Occultella kanbiaonis: one gene and its partner. The protein of the gene in region 2 interacts with the protein of the main gene of each other region in a pairwise test. Links are inferred from orthologs where the notes say so. Each region holds a gene or a part of one and is shown on either strand. Other genes may lie near its edges. The genes, in order: GKS42_RS07530 and aceE.

Region 1 (6,523 bases), 1.6 Mb from region 2 along the record:
TGGCACATCTGCGACACGGAGTCCCGCTACTACCTGCCGCGGACCGGCCAGCCGAGCCGGGACCGGGCGGGTGATCTCGCCGAGGAACTGACGGCTTCGCAGCGCCACGTTCGCACGGTCCTGCTGTCGATGCCCCGGGACGCGGTGCACCGGTCCGGGGGCGAGCTCTGGACGACCACCAAGCTCCTGCGCCGCCTCGCCTGGCACGAGCGTGGCGAGCTCGACGCGATCACCGAGCTGCTCTCGGGCCGGGCCACCCCGGACGGGATGCGGTAGTCACGCACGGCGCGTCGTACGGCCGTCAGGAGCGCGCGGCCCAGTCCCGAACGTCACCGTAGAGCTCGACGAACGTGGTCGCCGTCCGCGAACTGCGTCCCGGGTGCAGGTCGAACCGGTCGATGTGGAAGGCCGTGCACCCGAGGGTCAGCGCCGGTCCGACATCGTTCGCCCAGACGTCGCCGATGCTGAGGAGCCGGTCGGGCCGGCCTTCGAGGTCCGCCTCGGTCAGGAGCCCGCCGAGCAGGTCCGGCATCGACGCCGGCTTGCCGGCGTCGGTGATCACCGCGTCCAGCCGGTCGGAGAGCTCCACCGCGTCGAGCCACCCGAACACGCCGGTGCCTGGGGCATTGGTGAGCAGGACCGTCCGTACCCCGGCGGCTCGAACGTCGTCCAGGAGTTCACCGAGGCCGGACGGCGGGCCCACCTCGCCCTCGCCGGCGTCGAGCCGCTCTCTGGACGCCTGGTACGCGGGCGACATCGAGGCCCGGTCGAGGCCGGCGGCGAACCCCAGCGCGTGTACCGCCTGGTAGCCGTCTTGGGCGTCACCCGGCCGGGCGCGCCCGGCGAGGAAGTCCTCCGCGCCGGCGACGACCCGCTCCCCCCACGGAGCCGAAAGCCGCCGAGCCACCTCCTGCGCGTACAACCGCACCGGATCGTCGCCGAGGCAGACGGTGCCGTCGAAGTCCAGCACGAGGGTCGGGGTGGGCACGTCGGTTCCTCCGTCAGGTCGGTCGGCACATAGGCTAGGGGGTGAGCGCGAGTGGCGTAATTGGCAGCCGCGCAGGATTTAGGTTCCTGTGCCTTCGGGCGTGTGGGTTCGAGTCCCATCTCGCGCACGACAGGAGCGGTGTCGAGCCCGAGGGGGCGCCGGGCATTCGGGACTCGACGCCGCTCCCATCCAGGTCCGACGAGTCAGGGCAGCGGCTTCAGAGCCCCGGGGGACGTCAGCGCGGCATCGATCGCGGCGATCAGCCCCGGGTCGTCCGGGGTGACGCCGGGCGCGAAGCGTCCGACAACGGTGCCTTCGCGGCCGATGAGGAACTTCTCGAAGTTCCAGAGGACTTCCGGATCCTCCATCGGAGTGGGTCCGTCTCCGGCGACCGCCTCAGCGACCTCCGGCTTCCCTGCGGCGGTCGGCGCCTGCCGGATCAGCTCGGTGTAGAGCGGGTGGCGATCCGTTCCGACGACGGTGATCTTCGACATGATCGGAAAGGTGACGTTGTAGTTGAACGAGCAGAACTCGGCGATCTCCGCGTCCGTGCCCGGCTCCTGACCCATGAAGTCGTTGGCGGGAAACCCGAGCACGGTGAATCCCCGGTCGGCGTTCTGCGCGTACAGCCGTTGCAGTCCCTCGTACTGTGGGGTGAGCCCGCATCTGGAGGCGACGTTGACGACCAGGGTCACTCTGCCTGCGTACTCGGCGAGGGTCACTTCGTCTCCGCCCGTCGTGGCGAACGGAATGCTCGCCAGCGCGCTCGGCGCTGGGGCCGCGGGGTCGATCACGCAGACCCCGTCCTCGCAGCGTCCCGCGCTCGGGTCACCGAGAGCGACGAGGCGGTTGGAGTCGGTCATGATGCCACAGCCTTCTCGTCGCGGGCCTGGGTGAGTGCTTGGGCGAACGCGGCAGGTTCCTGGGCGCCGGAGACGCCGTACTTGCCGTCGATGACGAAGAACGGAACCCCGCGGATCCCATAGGCCTGCGCCTGCCTGATGTCGGCTTGGACCTCTTCGAGGTACCGCCCGGTCTCGAGCACGCGCACCAGGTCGTCGCGGTCGAGGCCGATCTCGGCGGCAAGTTCGGCGAGCTCGTCGAGCTTGCCGATATCGCGCCCGTCGGTGAAGTACGCGCGCATCAAGCGCTCCTTCATCTCCACCTGCTTGCCATGCATCTTCGCGTAGTGCAGCACCTGGTGTGCCTTGAGCGTCCTCGCCGGCTTCAGCTGTTCGTAGTCGAACTCGAGCCCGGCACTGCGGGCGGTGTCAGTGAGCTGCTGCTCCATCAACCGCGCCTGCGGGACGCTGACCCTCATCTTCTTCGCGAGCAGCTGCGCGTGGCTCTCGGTGACGTCCTCGGGAGTGTCCGGCGCGAGCTCGTACGAGTGGTAGACGACCTCGACGGGAACACCGGATGCGGCGACGCCGGCTTCGAACTTGCGCTTGCCGATATAGCAGAACGGGCAGGCGATATCGGACCAGATATCGACCTTGATGGTGTCGCTCATGTGCTCCTTCTATCGTTTCAGATCTGAATCTCGAGAGCTGCCGGGCGCGGCCACGGCCGGTGGTCGAGGTCTTCGATCCCTCGATTGAACCGGCCGAGGAGTTGCGCGAGCGTGTCGCGCTGCTCAGGGCTCCAGGACGCCGTGACCTCATCCAGGACGCTGATGTTCGCGGCACATGCCTCGCGCAGGCGCGCCTGCCCGAGTGAGGTGGAACGGTATTTGCGAGCCATCCCGCCGTCCGGGTCCGGGATGCGCTCCAACAGTTTGCTCCGCAGCATCGCCGTGGTCTGCCGGCTCAGCGTCGAGGCGTCCAGGCTCAGCACCTCGCTGAGTTCGCCCATGCTCATCGCGCGGTCGTCGTCCAGGCAACTCAGGATCGTGTACGCGCTGCGATCCAGATCCCGCCCGGTGCGCCGTGCCGCGGTCAACGTCAGGTGTCGCACGAACAGCATCGACTCGAACTCGAGCTTCGTCAGAGTCGTGTCCATCGTCGCCCCTCCGTGTCCACGTTCGGTTGATATGCAACATACAACATCAATGTAGGTTACATAACCGTCGATGAGGGCGACACCTGCATCACCGGCATCACCATCACGGTCGACGGCGGGCAGCGCCAGCGCGCGGACGGCGGGGCACGCTCCAGGCTCGCAGGCGAGGTGCTGCCGAGCCGGTGCTTAGGCGGGCGGTGCGACGGCCGCCCGCTTGGGCTTGGCGCGGGCCTTGATCTCGGCCGCCTGCTGCGCCTTCGTGGCCGCGAAGGAGCAGATCGGGCAGGTCGCGAACACGTGCCGCTGCGCGGGGCAGTACTCGCGGCCGAAATAGATGATCTGCAGATGGCGCCGGTTCCAGGTCTCACGCGGGAACGCCTTCTTGAGATCGGTCTCGACGCGCTCGACCGTGGTGCCCCGGGACAGCCCCCACCGCCGGGCGAGCCGGAAGATGTGAGTGTCGATCGGGAACGCCGGCACGCCGAAAGCCTGCGCCATCACCACGCTCGCGGTCTTGTGCCCGACCCCGGCGAGGCCCTCGAGGAAGTCCCACTCGGGCACCAGCTCGCCGCCGGCATCGACAATCTGACCGGCCGCCGTCCAGAGGTTGCGGGCCTTCGTCGGCGCGAGTCCGACCTCCCGGATCAGTTCGAGGATCCGTTCCGCCCCCAGCGCGTACATCTGTGCGGGCGTGGACGCCTCGGCGAACAGGGCGGGCGTGATCTCGTTGACCTTCTTGTCCGTGGTCTGCGCCGAGAGGGCGACGGCGACCAGCAGCGTGTACGGATTGACGTGATCCAGCGGGATCGGGGGCTCCGGGTAGAGCCCGTCGAGGATCTCGCCGATCCGGGCCACCTTCTCGTCGCGTCGCATGGGCACACGCTATCCGGCAGCGCCGACAATCCGCTCGCGGCCTGTTTCGCCGCGGCGCGGGTGCGTGCCGGGTTAGCACTCACGGCGCTCAGCGGGTAGAACTCAAGGGTGAGTGATATCTCGACAGAAGACTTCGGCGGTTGGTTCTCCCCCGAGGACCTCGCCACCGTGCGTCGGCGGATGCCGATCCTGTACGTGGACGCGATCCCGGTCCGCGTGGACGCCGACGGCGTGATCCAGCAGGTGGCGCTGCTGCTGCGCACCCCGCGCGAGGGCGGCATCTCCCGGGCCCTGGTATCGGGCCGGGTGATGTACCACGAGCTGGTCCGGGACGCCCTGGCCCGGCACCTGGACAAGGATCTCGGCCCGATGGCGCTGCCGCGGCTGCCGGTCTCGCTGGTGCCGTTCACGGTCGCCGAGTACTTCCCCACGCCGGGCATCACCGCCTACCACGACCCCCGCCAGCACGCGGTCTCGCTCGCCTACATCGTCCCGATCGACGGCGACTGCCAGCCCCAGCAGGACGCGCTCGACATCGGCTGGTTCTCTCCCGAGGAGGTCGTCTCGCCGATGGTGCAGGCGGAGATGGTCTCCGGGCACGGCGCGCTGGTGCGCACCGCGCTGGCCACGACCGGTCGCCTGATCTGACGTGCGCCCAAGCCGGGCGACGGCGTCGCCTCGCACGGTCGTCGTCGCTGCCGTCGTCGACGTGGTCGCCGTGCTCGTGTTCACCCTCGCCGGGCGCCGCACCCACCACGACGACGGCGTGTTCGCCGGCCTGCTCGGCACCGCGTGGCCGTTCGGCGTCGCCCTGATCCTGGGCTGGGCGATCGCCCGGGCGTGGCGTTCACCGCTGCGGCCGTGGCCGACCGGGGTGATCGTCTGGGCGGTGACGGTGGCCGTCGGCCTCGGCCTGCGCGCCCTGACCGGCGGCGGCCGGTCCGGGGGCTTCCCGCTCGTGGCCGCGGGGGTCCTGGCCGTCTTCCTGATCGGCTGGCGCGCCGTCGCAGGGCTGTTCGGAAGGCGCGCCGCGAGGTGACCGTGCGGATCCGGCGGGCGATCCCGGGCGAGGCGGCGGCCCTGTCCGCGCTCGCGCTGCGCTCCAAGGCGCACTGGGGCTACGACGAGGACTTCCTCGAGATGTGCCGCGCCGAGCTCACCTACACCGAGGCACAGACCGCCGCCTGGGGACTGATGGTCGCCGTCGACGACGACGACGTGCCGCTCGGTCTCTACCGGATCCACGGCGACCCGCCCGCCGGAGAACTCGACGCCCTGTTCGTGGAACCGGACCGGATCGGCACCGGGCTCGGCGGCACTCTGCTGCGGCACGCGCTGGACACCGCCCGGGAGGCGGGGTTCCGGACCCTTGGTCTGGACGCCGATCCGGGGGCCGAGGCCTTCTACGCCCACGCCGGTGCGACGACGGTCGGCAGCACCGCGAGCGGTTCCATCCCGGGCCGCCGGCTGCCCCGCATGCGGTTCGAGTTGGCCGCGGAGCCGCCCGGAAGGTAGCGCCGGCGCCGTGTTCGACCGTGGCTGAACCTGCCGTGGATCCTCGCACGGGGCGACGTGGGGGCTGTGCGAGGATCCTGCCGTGACTTCGATACCGGCACCGTCCGAGTCCGACACGAGCGCGACGTGGCAGGGCGCCACCCGCTGGATCTGGGACGACGGCGAGCCTGCGCCCCGGAACGCGTGGCGCTGCTTCCGGCGCCGGTTCGCCGCCGACAAGGGTGGTACCGCGCTGCTGCGGATCACCGCGGACACCCGGTACGTCGTGTTCGTCAACGGCAAGCGGATCGGGCGCGGGCCGGTGCGGGCGTTCGGCGACCGGTGGCCGGTGGACACCTGGGACATCTGGTGGCACCTGCGCGAGTACAAGTGGAACACGGTCGCCGTGCTGGTCGCCCACCACGGGGTCGCCACGTTCCAGTCGCTGCCCGGGCGCGGCGGCCTGCTCGCCGAGCTCGATCTCGGCTGGGGGATCGTCGGCACGGACTCGAAGTGGGAGGTCGCCACGCACGGGGGCCACGATCCGCGAGCGCCCCGGATCAGCCCGCAGCTGGCGTTCACCGAGGACGTCGACGGCGCCTGGCAGCCGGACTGGACCGACGGCGGCGACGCCTTCGAGGGCACCTACCCGAAGGGCCCCGAGGCCGGGTGGGCGCCCGCCACGGAGGTCGCGGCACCCGGCGAGGGGCCGTGGACCACTCTGGTGCCCCGGCCCGTCCCGCCGCTGCAGGAGGAGGTCGTCGCCCCCGTATCGGTGCGCTCCGTCGAGCGGGTCCGCCCGTGGCCGGCGAGCTGGACGGTGGACGCCCGGGCGACGTTCGACCCCACCTCGCCCGGCCACGCGAACCCGAGCACGTACGGCGGCTACCTGCTCACCGCGCTCAGGGTCGCCGAGCAGGGTCCCGCCCGCCGGGTCAGCCTCGGCCTGCCGCTGACCACCACGCTCCCCCGGGTCCGCGGCATCGCCGTCGACGGGCGCCACTGGGACATCAACGAGCTGGCGCCCGGGCCCGCCGACCTGCGCACCCTCGACCTCGAGCTGGACCCCGGCACACACTGGCTCGCCCTCGACGTCAGCATGTACGACCATGGCTACCCGCTGCCGCTGCTCCTCGACGGTGCGGACCTGACCCACCCGTGGGAGGC
Region 2 (6,818 bases):
GCGGACACCGGACCGATCGAGGCCTCCTCGGCGGACACCGCGCACTGGGCCCTCGCCGAGGAACTGGCCGGCCGGCCGCGCGCCTGGTATCCGCTCATCGAACTCGCCCGGCTGTCCCTGCTCGATGACAAGGAGGGGGCGATGCGCCGCCTCGGGGCCGCCTGCGAACGTGACCCCAGCGGGAAGGCGCTCGCGTCCGGGATCAGCATGCTCCGGGAGGCGCACATGCCCGCGGACGCGCTCGGCCTCGGCGTGGGCCACTGGTCCCCGGCCGATCAGGACGCCGAGGCAGGCCGCCAGGTGATCCGGGCCGCGCTGGACGCCGGCCGGCCGGCGGAGGCCCGCCAGCATCTGAGCGCCCTCGCCGAGTACGGGGCCGACCGGCCGGGCACCGCGGGCGTGGTCGCCGAGCTCGAACCCTTCGTCGCCGCCGCCGAGGCGAGTGCGAAGACCTCCTGAGCGACCGCCGTCGGCGGCTTCGAACTCAGCCGGCCCGCACACCGAACCGGACCACCTCGACCGTGGCGGTCGGCGTCAGGTCGGGGTAGTGCCCGCGGAGCCCGTCCCGCAGGCGCACAAGCGCCTCGGGGGAGTCGACCCCGGCCTGCTCCGGCCGGAGCAGGTCGAGCCGGTAGGAGGCCACCGAGTGCACCTCGCCCGGCAGCGTCCGCGGTGGGTCGTCCTCGAAGACGAGGAGCGCGGGCCCGACGGCGATCGGGTCGTCGTGTCTGACGGTGACGGTCTTGCGGCCGGTCACCACGTCGTCGTAGTGCCGCTTGTTGAAGCGCACCAAGCGGGCGGGGCGGGCGTCCCGGTGGTTGTAGGTCTCGGGCAGCAACGTGTTGAGCGTGCGTAGCTGCGGCCCGTTCGCGCCGGGCACGGCCACCAGGATGTCCGGGTGGAGCTCGACGAGCACCTGCCGGCAGCGGCCGCACGGCTCGATCACGCCCCGACCGCCGTCGCCCGCGGCGGCTATGGTCAGCAGCGGGCCGGCGTCGGCCGCGGCCGCGACCCCGAGCGCGACCAGTTCGGCGCACGGGCCACCGGTGAAATGGTAGACGTTCACACCGGTGTGGATCCGCCCCCGGGTGTCCATCACGGCGGCCGCCACGGTGTGGTTCGGGTCGGCGCCGAGCCGCCCGGCCAGGGCCACGGCCGCGTCGACCACCCGGCGTTCGGAGTCGAGGAGGTCCATGCGGCCATCCTGCCGCATCGGGCCCGGACGCCCCTCGTCCGGCGAAGCACCACCGACCAGCGTGCCGATGACGACGAACGCCGACCCCCGCCGTCGTGCGGCAGTGATCGGCGTCCGAACGCCAGGCCCTCAGGCGGTCAGGAGTCGCCCCCGGCGGTGCCGGTGGTGCCGGCGTTGACGTCGAGGAGGCGGTAGCGCTCCACGGCCTGGGCCGGCGCGGAGGCGTCGATCTCGCCGCGCTTGGCCAGGGCCTGCAGCGCCCGGGTGACGATCGAGTGGGTGTCGATCAGGAAGTGACGACGCACCGCGGGCCGGGTGTCGGAGAAGCCGAAGCCGTCCGCACCGAGCGTCCAGTAGTCGCCCGGGACCCACGCCCGGATCTGGTCCGGCAGCTGGAAGTCGTAGTCCGTCGAGGCGATGTACGGGCCTCCGGCGTCCTTCAGCTTCGCGGTCACGTAGGGCTCGCGCTGCTCCCCGGTCGGGTCGATGAACGCCTGCCGGTCCGCGGCGAGACCGTCGCGGCGCAGTTCGGTCCAGCTGGTCACCGACCAGACGTCCGCCTGCACACCCCACTCGTTGGCGAGGATCTCCTTGGCCTCCAGCGCCCACGGCACCGAGACCCCGGAGGCGAGCAGCTGGGCCCGGGGGCCCTCGCCGTCGGCCGTGGCGATCTTGTGGATCCCGCGCAGGATGCCGTCGACGTCCACGTCCTCCGGCTCGGCCGGCTGGATCATCGGCTCGTTGTAGACCGTGAGGTAGTACATGACGTTCGGGTCGCGGTGATCACCCTCGCCGTACATCCGCTGCAGACCGTCCTTGACGATGTGCCGGATCTCGTACCCGTAGGCCGGGTCGTAGGAGACCACCGCGGTGTTCGTCGAGGCGAGGATCGGGGAGTGCCCGTCGGCGTGCTGCAGGCCCTCACCGGTCAGCGTGGTCCGGCCGGCCGTGGCGGCGATCAGGAAGCCACGGGTGAGCTGGTCACCGGCGGCCCAGAACTGGTCACCGGTGCGCTGGAAGCCGAACATCGAGTAGTAGAAGTAGAACGGCACCAGCACTTCGCCGTGGGTGGCGTAGGACGTCCCCACGGACTGGAACGCGGCCGCCGAACCGGCCTCGTTGATCCCGGTGTGCAGCAGGCCGCCGGCCTCGGACTCCTTGTAGGAGAGCAGCAGGTCGCGGTCCACGGACAGGTAGTGCTGACCGTTGGTGTTGAAGATCTTCAGCGACGGGAAGATCGCGTCGAGGCCGAACGTGCGGGCCTCGTCGGGGATGATCGGCACGATCCGCTTGCCGAAGTCCTTGTCACGGAGCAGGTCCTTGAACAGCTGGACGAGCGCCATCGTGGTGGCGACCTCCTGCTGCCCGGAGCCCTTCGCGAGCCGCTCGTAGGACTTGTCCGCGGGCAGCGTCACCGCGGTGTACTTGCTGCGCCGCTCGGGCAGGTACCCGCCGAGCTGACGGCGCCGGTCGATCATGTACTCGATCTCCGGGGCGTCCGCGCCCGGGTGGTAGTACGGCGGCAGGTAGGGGTCTTCCTCGATCTGGGCGTCCGTGATCGGGATCCGCAGCGAGTCGCGCAGGAGCTTGAGGTCGTTCTCCTTGAGCTTCTTCATCTGGTGCGTGGCGTTGCGCGCCGCGAACGAGGAGCCCAGGCCGTAACCCTTGATGGTGTGCGCCAGGATGACGGTCGGCTGACCGGTGTGGTTCACCGCCGCGTTGTAGGCCGCGTAGAGCTTGCGGTAGTCGTGACCGCCGCGCTTGAGCGCCCAGATGTCGTCGTCCGTCATCTTGGACACCAGGGCCTTGGTGCGTGGGTCGCGCCCGAAGAAGTGCTCGCGGATGAACGCGCCGTTCTCGGCGCGATACGTCTGGTAGTCGCCGTCGGGGGTGTTGTTCATCAGGTTCACCAGGGCGCGGTCCTTGTCCGCCTCCAGCAGCGGGTCCCACTCGCGACCCCAGATGGTCTTGATGACGTTCCAGCCGGCGCCCCGGAAGAAGCCCTCGAGCTCCTGGATGATCTTGCCGTTGCCGCGCACCGGACCGTCGAGGCGCTGCAGGTTGCAGTTGATCACGAAGGTGAGGTTGTCCAGGTTCTGCTGCGCGGCGAGCTGCAGCATGCCGCGGGACTCCGGCTCGTCCATCTCACCGTCGCCGAGGAACGCCCAGACGTGCTGCTGCGAGGTGTCCTTGATGCCGCGGTACTGCATGAACCGGTTGACCCACGCCTGGTAGATCGCCGACGCCGGGCCGAGGCCCATCGAGACGGTCGGGAACTCCCAGAAGTCGGGCATGTTGCGCGGGTGCGGGTAGGAGGAGAGGCCGCCACCGTTGTGCGAGAGCTCCTGGCGGAACCCGTCGAGCTGGTGCTCGGACAGGCGCCCCTCGAGGAACGCGCGGGCGTACATGCCGGGGGCCGCGTGGCCCTGGAAGTAGATCTGGTCGCCGCCGCCGGGGTGGTCCTTGCCGCGGAAGAAGTGGTTCAGGCCGACCTCGTACAGGGTGGCCACGGAGGCGTAGGAGGAGATGTGACCGCCGACGGCGATGCCCGGGCGCTGTGCCCGCGTCACCATCACCGCGGAGTTCCACCGCAGGTAGGAGCGGTAGCGGCGCTCGACGGCCTCGTCACCGGGGAAGTAGGGCTCGTCGTGCACGCCGATCGTGTTCACGTACGGGGTGGTGATCGAGGACGGGACGGTCACGTCCCGCTCCCGCGCCCGCTTGAGCATGTTCAGCAGCACGTAGCGCGCCCGCGGGCCACCGCGTTCGTCGATGAGTCCGTCGAGGGACTCCAACCACTCGTCGGTCTCCTCGGGGTCGATGTCGGGGACCTGGCTGAGTAGGCCGTTGATCAGCGGTCCGGCCTCGTTGCGTGACGTCACGACTCTCTTCTCTCCGGCGCCTGGGTCGGCGCCACAGTTACATCTGCCCAGTCTCAGGCGGGCACGTGTGGTGCGGTACTGACGATCCTATGGGCCGCACTTGGCTAAGTGGAGTCTGAACCAACAGATGTGACGCGACCGACAGTGATCCCGCCATAGGATCGGGTCACCGCCCGGCCTTGCGCCGAGACCTACTGTGCGGTGGGGTAGGACATCAACCCCGCAGCGGCGGGACAGATCAGCAGTCGATAGCAAGGAGTAACAGACGTGGAAGCGACCGCGGGTTCCGTGGCCAGTCCGTCCGGCGACCAGCCCACCTCGCGGTTCGGGGTGGACAGGGGGCAGGTCATCCAGGAGTTCGGTTATGACGATGACGTCGACGAGGAACTCCGGGCGGAACTCGAGAAGGCCGCCGGGCAGGAACTGGTCGACGAGTACTACGACGACGTGACCGACGCGGCCATCCTGTGGTGGCGCGAGGACGACGGCGACGTCCAGGACCTCACCGACGTCATGGTCGACGCCCAGGAGATGCTCGAGGACGGCGGCCTGATCTGGGTGTTCACGCCGAAGTCAGGTCGCGACGGGCACGTGCGGCCCGCCGACTTCGAGGAGGCCGCCAGCACCGCGGGCCTGCACGCCACCAGCGCCATCTCGGCGGCACAGCACTGGTCCGGGATCCGCCTGACCGCCCGCGGTCGCGGCAAGTGAGCGCGCTGCCGGCGCCGGGGGAGCCCGCGCCGGACTTCACCGCCGAGGACACCCACGGCACCCCGGTGACGCTCTCCGCGCTGCGCGGCACGCCCGTGGCACTGGTGTTCTTCCCGTTCGCGTTCTCCGGGATCTGCACGGGCGAGTTCTGCGAACTGCGGGACAACCTCGGTGCGTTCGAGCGCGCCGGGGTGCGCCTGCTCGGCATCAGCTGCGACTCGAAGTTCGCCCTGCGGGCCTGGGGCGAGCAGGAGCAGCTCGGCTTCGACCTGCTCAGCGACTTCTGGCCGCACGGGCAGATCGCCCGCTCCTACGGCGTGTTCGACTCCGAGTCCGGACTCGCCCTGCGCGGCAGCCTGCTGCTCGACGCGGACGGCGTGGTGCGCTGGTCCGTGCTGAACCCGCGCGGGCAGGCACGGCCGCTGGACGGCTACCTGCGCGCCCTCGACGCCCTGGTCGTGTGAGCACCCGGCGGCAGCGACAGGTCGCCGCCGGTGCGGGTGGGGCCTACCTGCACCCCGGGCCGCTGGCGTTGGCGCACCGGGGCGGCGCGGGGTACGAGCTGAACGAGGGGATCGAGAACTCCCTGCGCGCGGTGCGCAACGCCGTCGACCTCGGCTTCACGTACGTCGAGACCGACGTGCGCGCAAGCGCCGACGGCGTCCCTTTCGTCTTCCACGACCCGGACCTGTCCCGGGTGGTGGGTTCCGCCGTCGACGTGCATGCGCTGACGGCCGCCGACCTGCGCGCGGCCACCCTCGCCGGTGGCGAGTCCATCCCGACGCTCGCCGAGTTGCTCGAGGAGTTCCCGGCCACTCGGTTCAACATCGACGTGAAGTCGGACGACGTGGCCGGGCCGGCGCTCGCCGTGATCGAGGCGCAGCGTGCGTTCGACAGGGTCCTGATCGCGGCGTTCGACCACCGCCGGTTGCAGCGGGTCCGGCGCACGCACCCGGAGGCGGCCACCTCCGGCTCGCCGCTGGAGACGGCGTCCCTGCGGTGGGGCGTGGGCGCCGCCCGGTCCCTGGCCGCCCGCAACGGCGTGGTGTGCCTGCAGGTGCCGACGACGTTCCGCGGGCGGGCGCTGGTGACCGAGTCCTTCGTGGCGACCGCGCACCGGTACGGGCTCCAGGTGCACGTGTGGACCATCGACGACGCGGACACGATGAACGCCCTGTTCGACCTCGGCGTGGACGGCATCGTCGCCGACCGCATCGACGTGCTCCGGGATGTGCTGATCGCCCGCGGCGCCTGGCCGCAGCCGTGACCGCCGGGGCCGGGTGCGCTTGCTAGTCTTGGTACCCGCCAGGGCCTATAGCTCAGTTGGTTAGAGCGTCGCGTTTACACCGCGGATGTCGGGGGTTCGAGTCCCTCTGGGCCCACTGCTGGACGTAGTGGAACTGCATCACCGGAACTGATCACGGGGGCGAGATGATTGATTCCTACGACGTCGTGTCACGGGTCGCTGCCGGACTGGGTGTGACCGCGGTGCCCGCGCCCATGACACGCGCGAGCGGGGACGGCGCCAAGAAGATCGGCATGGTCGAGGTACCCGACTGCCCACAGACGGGGGTGACGGCCTGGGCGACCGTGGCCGCGAGCTTCTTCCCGTCCGGGTACCGGACGCGGGACGGGCGACCGATCGGTGTCGAGTTCGTGGCGGGCGTCGACTCACGATGGACGCTCCTCGGCGACGCGGTGGCCGCGTGTGCGTTCCAGATCGGCGAACCGAACGCAGTGCGGCCGGGGACCGTGTACCGGAGCGCGATCGGCAACTGCTACCCCCAGGCGAGCACCCCGCACCTGATGTCGGTGCCGCCGTTCCTCTGGAACTCGTTCGAGTCCTACAGCGACGCCGACGTCCACGTCACCTGGCTGCAGTTGGTGCCGGTCACGGAGGAGGAAGCCGCGCACTGCCTGGCGCACGGCTTCGACGCCCTCGGCGACGTGTTCGCGAGGGAGCAGCCGGACCTGTACTCCATCGAGCGGCAGAGCGTTCGGCTGACTCCTCGACCGCGGACCTGAGCCCC

The links.
Region 1: the proteins of aceE (region 2) and GKS42_RS07530 interact in binary tests that used the Escherichia coli proteins (3 or more experiments, as listed by UniProt). The link is inferred for Occultella kanbiaonis from one-to-one orthologs.

What each region holds. Positions count from the first base shown.
Region 1 is NZ_CP046175.1:1,698,891-1,705,413, reverse strand. The notes cover bases 2,020-4,994. They hold GKS42_RS07530 (endonuclease III domain-containing protein), read right to left. Parts: upstream 3,863-4,994; coding sequence 3,176-3,862; downstream 2,020-3,175. Other genes in these bases: GKS42_RS07515 (GNAT family N-acetyltransferase), read left to right, coding at 4,898-4,994; GKS42_RS07520 (DUF3054 domain-containing protein), read left to right, coding at 4,512-4,901; GKS42_RS07525 (NUDIX hydrolase family protein), read left to right, coding at 3,971-4,510; GKS42_RS07535 (MarR family winged helix-turn-helix transcriptional regulator), read right to left, coding at 2,519-2,989; GKS42_RS07540 (DsbA family oxidoreductase), read right to left, coding at 2,020-2,501. Also shown: GKS42_RS07560 (hypothetical protein), read left to right, coding at 1-276; GKS42_RS07555 (HAD family hydrolase), read right to left, coding at 302-988; GKS42_RS07545 (glutathione peroxidase), read right to left, coding at 1,192-1,851; more of GKS42_RS07540, read right to left, coding at 1,848-2,019; more of GKS42_RS07515, read left to right, coding at 4,995-5,377; GKS42_RS07510 (family 78 glycoside hydrolase catalytic domain), read left to right, coding at 5,460-6,523. UniProt on the Escherichia coli protein: DNA repair enzyme that has both DNA N-glycosylase activity and AP-lyase activity. The DNA N-glycosylase activity releases various damaged pyrimidines from DNA by cleaving the N-glycosidic bond, leaving an AP (apurinic/apyrimidinic) site.
Region 2 is NZ_CP046175.1:3,318,340-3,325,157, reverse strand. Bases 1,133-4,402 are described here. They hold aceE (pyruvate dehydrogenase (acetyl-transferring), homodimeric type), read right to left. Parts: upstream 4,078-4,402; coding sequence 1,333-4,077; downstream 1,133-1,332. Other genes in these bases: GKS42_RS15365 (DUF3052 domain-containing protein), read left to right, coding at 4,345-4,402; GKS42_RS15375 (hypothetical protein), read right to left, coding at 1,133-1,195. Outside these bases: GKS42_RS15380 (hypothetical protein), read left to right, coding at 1-459; more of GKS42_RS15375, read right to left, coding at 485-1,132; more of GKS42_RS15365, read left to right, coding at 4,403-4,788; GKS42_RS15360 (peroxiredoxin), read left to right, coding at 4,785-5,252; GKS42_RS15355 (glycerophosphodiester phosphodiesterase family protein), read left to right, coding at 5,249-6,055; GKS42_RS15345 (suppressor of fused domain protein), read left to right, coding at 6,289-6,813. UniProt on the Escherichia coli protein: Component of the pyruvate dehydrogenase (PDH) complex, that catalyzes the overall conversion of pyruvate to acetyl-CoA and CO(2).